3 regions of the Apilactobacillus intestinapis genome follow, and region 2 is predicted to be linked to each of the others. Evidence: predicted binding sites of a transcription regulator. Region 2 holds the regulator's gene; each other region holds the start of a gene.
What was found. Region 2 encodes Rex, which represses fermentation and respiration genes when NADH is low (regulators of the CRP and FNR family bind a similar motif). Its sites were predicted from a motif close to TTGTGAANTANTTCACAA; they were not measured.
Positions count from the first base shown of each region.

Region 1: ACOMA7_RS07420 ((S)-acetoin forming diacetyl reductase) is a predicted target of Rex. The motif match lies at 1,594-1,611, and genes of this name have one in related genera.
Region 3: adhP (alcohol dehydrogenase AdhP) is a predicted target of Rex. The motif match lies at 1,502-1,519, and genes of this name have one in related genera.

Region 1 is NZ_JBMHFD010000020.1:8,792-12,084, forward strand. Features, by position in the region: gene ACOMA7_RS07415 (AEC family transporter) at 1-136, opposite strand, end outside; gene ACOMA7_RS07420 ((S)-acetoin forming diacetyl reductase) at 798-1,571, opposite strand; gene ACOMA7_RS07425 (dihydrolipoyl dehydrogenase family protein) at 1,802-3,139, shown strand; gene ACOMA7_RS07430 (dihydrolipoyl dehydrogenase family protein) at 3,291-3,293, shown strand, end outside.
Region 2 is NZ_JBMHFD010000005.1:47,413-50,705, reverse strand. Features, by position in the region: gene groL (chaperonin GroEL) at 1-726, opposite strand, end outside; gene groES (co-chaperone GroES) at 762-1,046, opposite strand; gene ACOMA7_RS04630 (redox-sensing transcriptional repressor Rex) at 1,217-1,852, opposite strand; gene ACOMA7_RS04625 (ABC-F family ATP-binding cassette domain-containing protein) at 2,019-3,293, shown strand, end outside.
Region 3 is NZ_JBMHFD010000004.1:33,144-36,436, forward strand. Features, by position in the region: gene proB (glutamate 5-kinase) at 1-435, opposite strand, end outside; gene ACOMA7_RS03890 (EamA family transporter) at 565-1,470, shown strand; gene adhP (alcohol dehydrogenase AdhP) at 1,646-2,662, shown strand; gene ACOMA7_RS03900 (flavocytochrome c) at 2,739-3,293, shown strand, end outside.

The DNA.
Region 1 (3,293 bases), on a different contig from region 2:
CGATGTTTTTGATTAATTTAGAAATGTTCTTGCTGAATGTATCTGCAAACCAACCGGTTTTTCTTAATACATATCCTAATAACATAATTAGAACAACAACAAGGACACTTTGGATTGAGTTAATAAATACTCCCATTATGAATCCTCCTATTTGATATTAAAAATAATTATTGCTTAATTTAAAACACGATAAGTACTATAAAACATACTTAAAGATATAGTCAAAGGATAAGTTCGTTATAAATATTTTTTATATCAATGGATAAAACCCCGTCATATTAGTCTTTGTCGTCATTTTTATGCTTGTTTTTTAAAGAAATTACTAACACAGTTGATAATGTAGAAATAATAAATAGTACAATGACCATGATTAACATACCGATCACTTGCATCTAATCCCTCCCAAATGTTTAATTCGTTAATAAAATTATAGCGAATTTTCAATTTTTTCTCAAAATATTGTTGCATAAAAACTATAGATATGGTTTAATATTATATGTCGCTTGAGGTTACATCTCACAGACAAACTTAATATTTTGAGCTGTTAGCTTAAGGTAAAAGCACTCAGTCCTTTGCTGAGAAGATGGTGTTCAAAGCATCACAGCTCACTAACTAAAGTACTTTGAAGATTTTATCTTTGGGGTACTTTTTTGTTAAAGAATAAAAGTTTGTTTTTGTATATCTCACAAAAAAAGAGCCGCTTCTTAATTGAAGCGGCTCTTTTTTTCGATCTTTTTCTACATATAATAAAAAGCCATAGGATAACCTATGGCTTTTTTCATATCCAAGATATGATTTTAGTGGAATTGCATACCACCATCTAGAATTAATGTTTGACCAGTCATGTAGTCTGAGTCTTTACCTGCTAGGAATGAAACACCAGCAGCGATGTCTTCTGATTCAGCTAAACGACCTAATGCGATATCCTTAGAGAATTGTTGCATACCCCATTCGTCATCCTTACCTGCGTTTTTACCAACTTCGTGGGCGATATCCATCATCATTGGAGTCTTAACGATACCAGGTGCGAATGCGTTAACAGTGATGTTTTCACTTGCTAAATCACGAGCAGTGGTTTGAGTAATACCACGGATAGCGAACTTAGTACTACCGTATAGAGTTAAGTTAGGGTTACCAACAACACCAGCTTGAGAAGTAGCGTTGATGATCTTACCACCATGACCTAGTTCGTTGAACTTAGCCTTGGCTGCTTGAGTTCCCCAGATTACTGATGCAACGTTGATGTTGTATACAGTGTTGAATTGTTCTGGAGTGATTGTGTCAACTGGAGTAGTAGGACCTACACCGGCGTTGTTAACAACAACGTTTAAGTCACCCAATTGTTTTACAGTTTCTTCAACTGCAGCAAATACTTGGTCTCTGTCAGCAACGTCTGCTTGAACAGCAATTGCCTTACCACCATTTGCGTTAATTTCCTTCGCTACTGCTTCACCCTTTTCAGCAGTACGGTTAACAACAGCAACTGCAAAACCGTCTTGAGCTAATCTTTCAGCGATTGCTTTACCGATACCTTGGCCGGCACCTGTAACAAATGCAACTTTTTGAGTCATAGTAACATCCTCTTTTCTTCTTTTGTTTATTTATTCACAAAGTGATTATATACTATTTTCATTAATTTTACAGTACTTATATTATTAAATTTTTATTAAATCCATAAATTTTGTTATGTCTTACACTATATAATCCGAAACTAATTAATTGAATTAAATTTCGCGAACGTTTATTTTATAAGTATACGAAGATGAATTTAATATCTTATGTAAAGAAGGAATTGATAACTATGACTGAAAAATTCGATTACGATGTTTTATACATCGGTGCAGGTCACGGTACTTTCGATGGTGCAATGCCATTAGCCGCTAAAGGCTACAAAGTTGCCGTAGTCGAAGCAGATAAAATCGGTGGTACTTGCCCTAACTGGGGTTGTAACGCCAAGATTGCTTTAGATTTACCAGCACAATTAATGGAAACTCAAAAACGTTTAAGAAATATTGTTAAAGGAAACCTAAGCATCGATTGGACCCAAAACATGCTAAACAAGCATAAGGTCATCGATAGTCTTCCAAACGCCATCCAAGGTGGTCTAGAATCATTTGGTATCGACGTTATTAAGGGCTACGGTAAGTTAACCGACGGCCACACTGTTGATGTTGACGGCAAGTCATACACCGCAGACAAGATTGTTGTCGCTACTGGTTTACGTCCACACAGACTAGATGTTCCTGGCAAGGAAATGGCCCACGATTCAAAGGACTTCCTAAATATCAACGAACTACCAGTTCACATCGCCATCATCGGTGCTGGATACATCGCCATGGAATTCGCATCAATCGCAAACGCTGCCGGATCACAAGTTACTGTCATCATGCATGGTGACCGCGCACTTCGTGACTTCAACGGTGAATACGTTGACGCAGTCGTAAACGATTTAAAGGAAAAAGGTGTTACCTTTGTTGAAAACGCCGAAGTTCAAGAATTCCACGAAGAAAAGTGCAAGACTACCATTGAATTATCTGGTAACCGTCAAGTCTTCACTGACTACATCTTAGATGCTACCGGTCGTATTCCAAACGTCGAAAACATTGGTTTAGACGAAGTTGGTGTTAAATACGACAAGAAGAACGGTATTGAAGTAAACGATCACCTACAAACATCAGTTGATAACATTTATGCTTCAGGTGACGTTGCTGCAACTGGTCAACCAAGATTGACTCCAACTGCAATCTTTGAATCACAATACCTAACTAGCCTATTCTCAGGCGAAACTAAGGATGCAATTGATTTTCCTGCCATCCCTTCAGTAGTGTTCACTTCACCTCGTATCGCCCAAGTCGGTGTATCAGTTGAAGAAGCAAAGAACAGTGACGACTACACTGTTGAAGAACACGATATGACTGCTGATTGGTACCGTTCAATCACTAACGAAGAAATTGCCAAACGTGCATACATCTTCGATAAACAACACCATTTAGTTGGTGCCACTGAAGTATCAAACGAAGCGGATAGCGTAATTGATTCAATCCTACCTGCCGTCGCTCTAAAATTAGATAAATCTCAAATTAACAAGATTGTCCACTTGTTCCCTACTATCGGTAGTGACGCTTGGCAACATCTATAAAATATTAAGTAAAACCACCCATTTGGGTGGTTTTTTTAATGTTTAAAATTCCATTAAAATCGAGTCAATATATTTGTTTGCAACACTACAATATTGTACATTAATTAATATAAGAAAATATAATAAACGTAATAAATACGGAGGCTTTAACATG
Region 2 (3,293 bases):
ACCTTGTTCAACAACTGATTGTAAAACTGGTAGGATTTCTTGAATGTTGTTAATCTTCTTGTCAGTAACCAAGATGTATGGGTTGTCTAAGTCAGCTTGCATCTTGTCGTTGTCGGTAACCATGTATTGTGACATGTAACCACGATCGAATTGCATACCTTCTACAACGTCCATAGTTGTGTTAACACCACGTGAATCTTCAACAGTGATAACACCATCGTTTCCAACCTTTTCCATAGCATCGGCGATTAATTCACCAACTTCTGGGTTAGCAGCTGAAATGGAAGCGATTTGAGCAATATCATTCTTGCTCTTAATTTCGTTTGACATCTTGTGTAGCTTTTCAACGGCTACTTCGGTTGCCTTTTCGATACCGCGACGAACACCAACTGGGTTGGCACCGGCAGTAACGTTCTTCATTCCTTCGTTTACGATTGCTTGAGTTAATACAGTAGCAGTAGTAGTACCATCACCGGCAATGTCGTCAGTCTTTGATGCAACTTCTGATACTAACTTAGCACCCATGTTTTCAAAATGATTTGGTAGTTCGATTGACTTAGCGATTGTAACACCATCATTAGTAATGTTTGGTGTACCTGTTGATTGTTCAACAACAACGTTTCTACCCTTTGGTCCTAATGTAGTCTTAACAGTGTTTGCAAGTTTATCAACACCTCTTAGCATTGAACGTCTTGCGTCTTCTGAAAATTTAACTTCCTTAGCCATTTTTATTCACCTCATTAATAATTTCGTTTTATTTATTATTCAACGACAGCTAAAATGTCGCTTTCTTTTAGTACTAAATATTTTTGACCATCGTAGTCTACTGAAGTACCTGAGTACTTGTCGTAAACAACTTCGTCACCCTTCTTAACTTCTGGTGTAACAGTTTGGCCATTGTCTAAAACTCTACCGTTTCCTACGGCAACAACTTTTCCAGTTTGTGGTTTTTCTTTAGCATTATTTGCTAACACAATGCCTCCAACTGTTTCTTCTTTAGCTTCTTGTGCTTCAATAATTACACGATCACCCAATGGTTTTAACATTTTGCTTGACCTCACTTTGTTTTTTTATCTGTTTTATCAGTGTTAGCAGTCATTTATTATAAGTGCTAATCACTATAAATAATATATTATTTTTTAGATTCATATGCAAGAATTTTAAACCCTACACGATATAATCCTACAAAAAAAGATGGGCCAATGGCTCATCTTTCTTATTCACCTTCATAGTGTTCAATGAAGTAAATTAATGTTTGTAATTCGTTGGTTAAATCAACGTTTTGCACTCTGACATTTTTGGGAACTGATAAACGTTTTGAAGTAAAGTTCATGATACCCTTTGCTCCACCCTTTACGGCTTCATCACATAGGTCTTGAACTACGGTTGCTGGAACAGTAAAAATAACTACTTCAATTTGTTGATCTCTTAATTGTTCTTGTAAGTCTTTAACATCGTATACTGGTACACCACTTTGAACAGTGTTGATCATGTCGTCATGAATATCAAAGGCAGCTGAGATTCTTACGTTACTATCTTTGTGAAAATTAAAGTGTAGTAAGGCTTGACCCAAATTACCTAAACCGACTAATGCAACATTTGTTAAGTGATCTTGATTTAGAATCTTCTTGAAGAAGTCTAATAAATTATCAACCTCGTATCCATATCCACGTTTTCCAAGAGCTCCAAAATAGGATAAATCTCTTCTAATGGTTGCTGAATCAACTTGAACTGCTTCAGCAAAAGTACTAGAGGATATTCTCTTTATTTTCGCGTCGTGTAAACCGCTAAGATATCGATAATACATAGGCAATCTTTTAGCCGTTGCCCTAGGAATTTTAATATCCAAAATCTTCCCTCCCGAATCTTTCATAACATTTATGTATTCTATCATAAAAACAAAGTTTGTGAAAATATTATCATCTACTAAAAAGGATTGAACATTTTAATTTATCGGGGGAAATATGCTAAAATAGTCATTATTACTGATAAAACAAGAGAATTAGGAGGTGAATTTTATGATTATTTTACAAGCAAATAAAATGACAAAACGATTTGGTGGGCAAGATCTTTTCACAAGCGTTAACTTGAGTATCGAAGAAAACAGCAAGGTCGCCTTGGTTGGTCGAAACGGTGCTGGTAAGTCAACCTTAGTGAAAATGATTTTGGGCGATGAACCAATTGATGAAGGTGAAGTCACCACCAAAAAAGGTATCACCATTGGATACTTAGCCCAAAATACTGGTCTAACTTCTGATGCCACCATCATCGAAGAAATGACCAATGTCTTTGCTGATTTAATCGATTTAGAAAATAAAATTCACGAATACGAAAACAAGATGGCTGATCCAAACATCAACTCGGATCCAGAAAAGCTGGCTGAGGTTTCACAAACTTATGACCAACTTCAAGCTGAGTTTACCGCCAAGAACGGTTTTTCTTATCAAGCCGAAATTAAGGCCGTGTTAAACGGATTTGGCTTCGGTGAAGAAATGTACGACCATAAAATTAGTGAGCTATCAGGTGGTCAACAAACCCAACTAGCAATGGCCAAGTTGCTTCTACAAAAGAAGGACCTATTGATTCTAGACGAACCTACTAACCATATTGATGTTAAGACCATTAGTTGGTTGGAAGATTATCTAAAGAGTTATCATGGTGCCCTTCTAATTATCTCCCATGACCGTTTCTTCATGGATAAGATTGTCGATCAAGTCTACGACCTATCACAAGGTCACATGACTCATTATGTCGGGAACTACTCCAGTTATGTTGAGCAAAAGAAACTTAATTACCAACATCAACTAAAGGAATACGAAAAGCAACAAAAGAAAATCAAAGAGATGCAAGACTTCGTTGATAAAAACATTGTTCGTGCATCCACTACTAAACGGGCTCAATCAAGAAGAACTCAATTGGAAAAGATGGAAAAAATTGCGGCACCAACCCGTGATGATAAATCCGCTCGTCTTTCATTCACTCCTGAAAAACAAAGTGGAAACGTCGTTTTAAACGTCCGTGATGCCGCAATCGGATACGATGATAAAATTCTATCTAAAAACATCAATATTGATGTTAAACGTAATCAAGCGGTAGCATTGATTGGGCCAAACGGAATTGGTAAGTCAACATTGCTAAAGACTATCATGAAGCAATTACCACTCCAATCTGGTGAAATCGAACGTGGTACCGGCGTTCAAATTGGTTACTACGACCAACACCAAGATAACCTACACCCCAACAAGACCGTCTTAAACGAAATCTGGGACGACTACCCTACTTACCCGGAACAA
Region 3 (3,293 bases), on a different contig from region 2:
GAATTCGTCGACTGAGACGGCATCGTTTTCGTTGATGATGGGGATGACCTTATCATCTAAAAGGGTGTTAATGGTTTTAAGTACATTTTCACTGCTCTTAGGATAGTCAACCACGTCGCGTGTTAATAGTAGTTGCGCCACGGTTTGGCCTGATTCTTTAAAACTATCGGAGTATAAGTCCATTAGTTCACTTTGCCCAATCGCGGATAGGGCTTGTAGTTTACCGATGTCGGTAGGACGCGTCTTTAATCCGATGGTGTTCATACCGACACCAACGGCTCCGGAAGTGACCAAGATAACTTCGTGGCCGCTTTGATTTAATTGACTCAACACGGATGATAATGTGTGAATTGTTTTCATATTAATACTGTTGTCAGAATTGATGATGGAGCTAGTCCCGATTTTCACAACAATTCGTTTATATTTACTTGTCATATTCATGATCTCCTGTTCTTTAAAACTAGTTTACTTTAATTTGAAAAAAGTAACAATATGTAAATTAAAATTGCATTAGAGATAGATTAGATGTATTGTAATCGTTAATATAAATTAAGGGGGTTAATTATGGCAGGTAAGGGAAGATTAACTGGGCTTTTATTGGTAATTGTAGGTAGTATTTCATGGGGAGCATCTGGAACTGTCGCTGACTACATGTTCTTAACGCAACACGTACCAGTTCTTTGGGTCGTCGGTATTAGAATGTTTTTAGCAGGAATTCTACTATTATTGACATACAAGATTACCGTTGGTGGCTCCATTTTTACGATTTGGCATGATAAAAGTCAGGCAAGCTTATTAATTTGTTTTGCCATCTTTGGAATGTTGATGTCGCAATTCAGCTACTTATCAGCTGTCAGGTTTGGTAACGCAGCGACTGCAACTGTTTTACAATTTACTACCCCTGTATTTATTATCATCTATTATTCGATTTCTAGGCGTAAATTGCCTGTTAGATTGGACGTTATTTCAATTATTTTAGCCGTAGTTGGTACATATTTACTGGCGACAAAGGGAGACTTTGGATCATTAACCATCTCTAAGTTGGGATTATTCTTCGGTATCTGTGCTGGAATCGCGGGTGCAAACTGTACGCTGATTCCCATCAAACTCTTAAATAAGTATGATCCAAGATTAGTCTGTGGATGGGCAATGTTACTTGGTAGCTTACCTATTCAACCAATCGTCGTAATTGACACACCACACATAAACATCAATCCAACATTAATATTTGAATTGATTTTCATTACAATCGTAGGAACCATGATTGCATACTTATTCTATGTCGCTAGTCTAAATTATTTAGAACCTGCGGTAACCGGAACATTAAGTTCGTTTGAACCGCTAACTGCTGCGATTTTATCTGTATCTTTTTTACATCTAAAGCTAACCTTTGTTGAAGTAATAGGTGGGTTATTAATTCTGATGATGGCATTTGTTCAAGCGTTACCACAGAAAAATAAATTAGAATAGAAACTTTATAAAATGATAGAACCCTTATGAATAGTGATATCTTTCACAATGTTAGAGTAAAATGATAAAAATGTCATTAAAAATTTATTATTTTTCGCTTTATTATCGGACAATATGGTGTTACATTATATGTGAAAACAATATCAAGTTTGTATTTATGAAGGAGATTTTATCAATGAAAGCTGCAGTAGTAAGAGACAACTCAGATGGATATGTAGATGTTAAAGATGTTGAACTTCGCCCAATTGAAAATGGTGAAGCTCTAGTTCAAGTTGAATACTGTGGTTTGTGCCACACCGACTTACACGTTGCCAACGGAGACTTTGGTGACCAAGCTGGCCGTATTATCGGTCACGAAGGTGTAGGTAAAGTTATTCAAGTTGCCGATGATGTAGATAATCTAAAAATTGGTGATCGTGTATCAATCGCTTGGTTCTTCAAGGGATGCGGTCACTGTGAATACTGCCTAAGTGGTAGAGAAACATTATGTCGTGAAGTTAAGAATGCTGGTTTCACTGTTGACGGTGCTATGGCTGAACAAGTAATTGTTGATGCTAAGTACGCCGTTAAGGTTCCAGAAGGTTTGGACCCAATCGAAGCTACTTCATTAACTTGTGCCGGAGTTACTATGTACAAGGCACTAAAAGTTGGTCACACTAAGCCAGGTCAATGGGTTGAAATGGTAGGAGCCGGTGGTTTAGGTAACCTAGGTGTTCAATTCGCCAACAACGTATTCGGTGCTAACGTTATTGCCGTTGCTCGTGGTAACAACCTAGAAAAGGCCGAAGAATTAGGTGCTAAGAAGGGTATCGACTACCGTTCAGAAAACCTATCAGAAAAGGTTAAGGAAGAAACTAACGGTGGTGCCCACGTTTCAGTTATCACTGCTGTTAACCCAATCGCCTTTGATCAAGCTATCAATGCTTTACGTCCAGACGGTCACCTAGTTGCCGTTGCGCTACCAAAAGGTAATATGGACCTAAACATTGCCCAAACTGTATTGAACGGAATCCACGTTGAAGGTTCACTAGTTGGTACTAGAGAAGACCTACGTGAAACTTTCCAATTCGGTGCTGAAGGTAAGGTTAAGCCAATCGTTCACACTAGAAAGCTATCAGAAATCAACGATGTTATCGACGAAATGAAGAACGGTAAGATTGTTGGTAGAATGGTTATCGATTTTACTAAATAATTTTTAAATAATTAAAGCATTGTCTTTTGGACAATGCTTTTTTTGTACTAAAATAATGACATTAGGAGGTTTGGTTATGGCTAAATATATTTTTCATCCAAATGACATCAAAGAACTAAATGATCAATACGATGTAGCAATCGTTGGTTCTGGTGCCACAGGATTAATTAGTGCAATTCAAGCTGCAGAACTGGGTCTAAAACCAGTCGTATTAGAAAAGATGGATAAGTTAGGTGGTAACTCGACCAGAGCTTCTTCTGGAATGAATGCTGCCGAAACTTCCGTTCAATTACAACACCACGTGATAGATAGTTTCCAAGACTTCTATGACGACACGTATATCGGTGGTGGCAAACAAAATAACGTTGATTTATTGAAATACTTTACCGAACACGCTGCGTTAACCGTTGATTGGTTAGCCCAACATGATATCAAACTAGATGACTTAACAATTACCGGTGCGATGAATACCAAGCGTACTCACCGCCCAAGTTCACAAGCACCAATTGGAGCTTATCTAGTCACTAGTTTTCTACAAATCATCGAAAAGATGGGTATCGAAGTCTACAACAATGTCGATGTTACCAAGATTGATAAGAATGGTGCCGACATCTCGGGTGTCGAAGTCAAG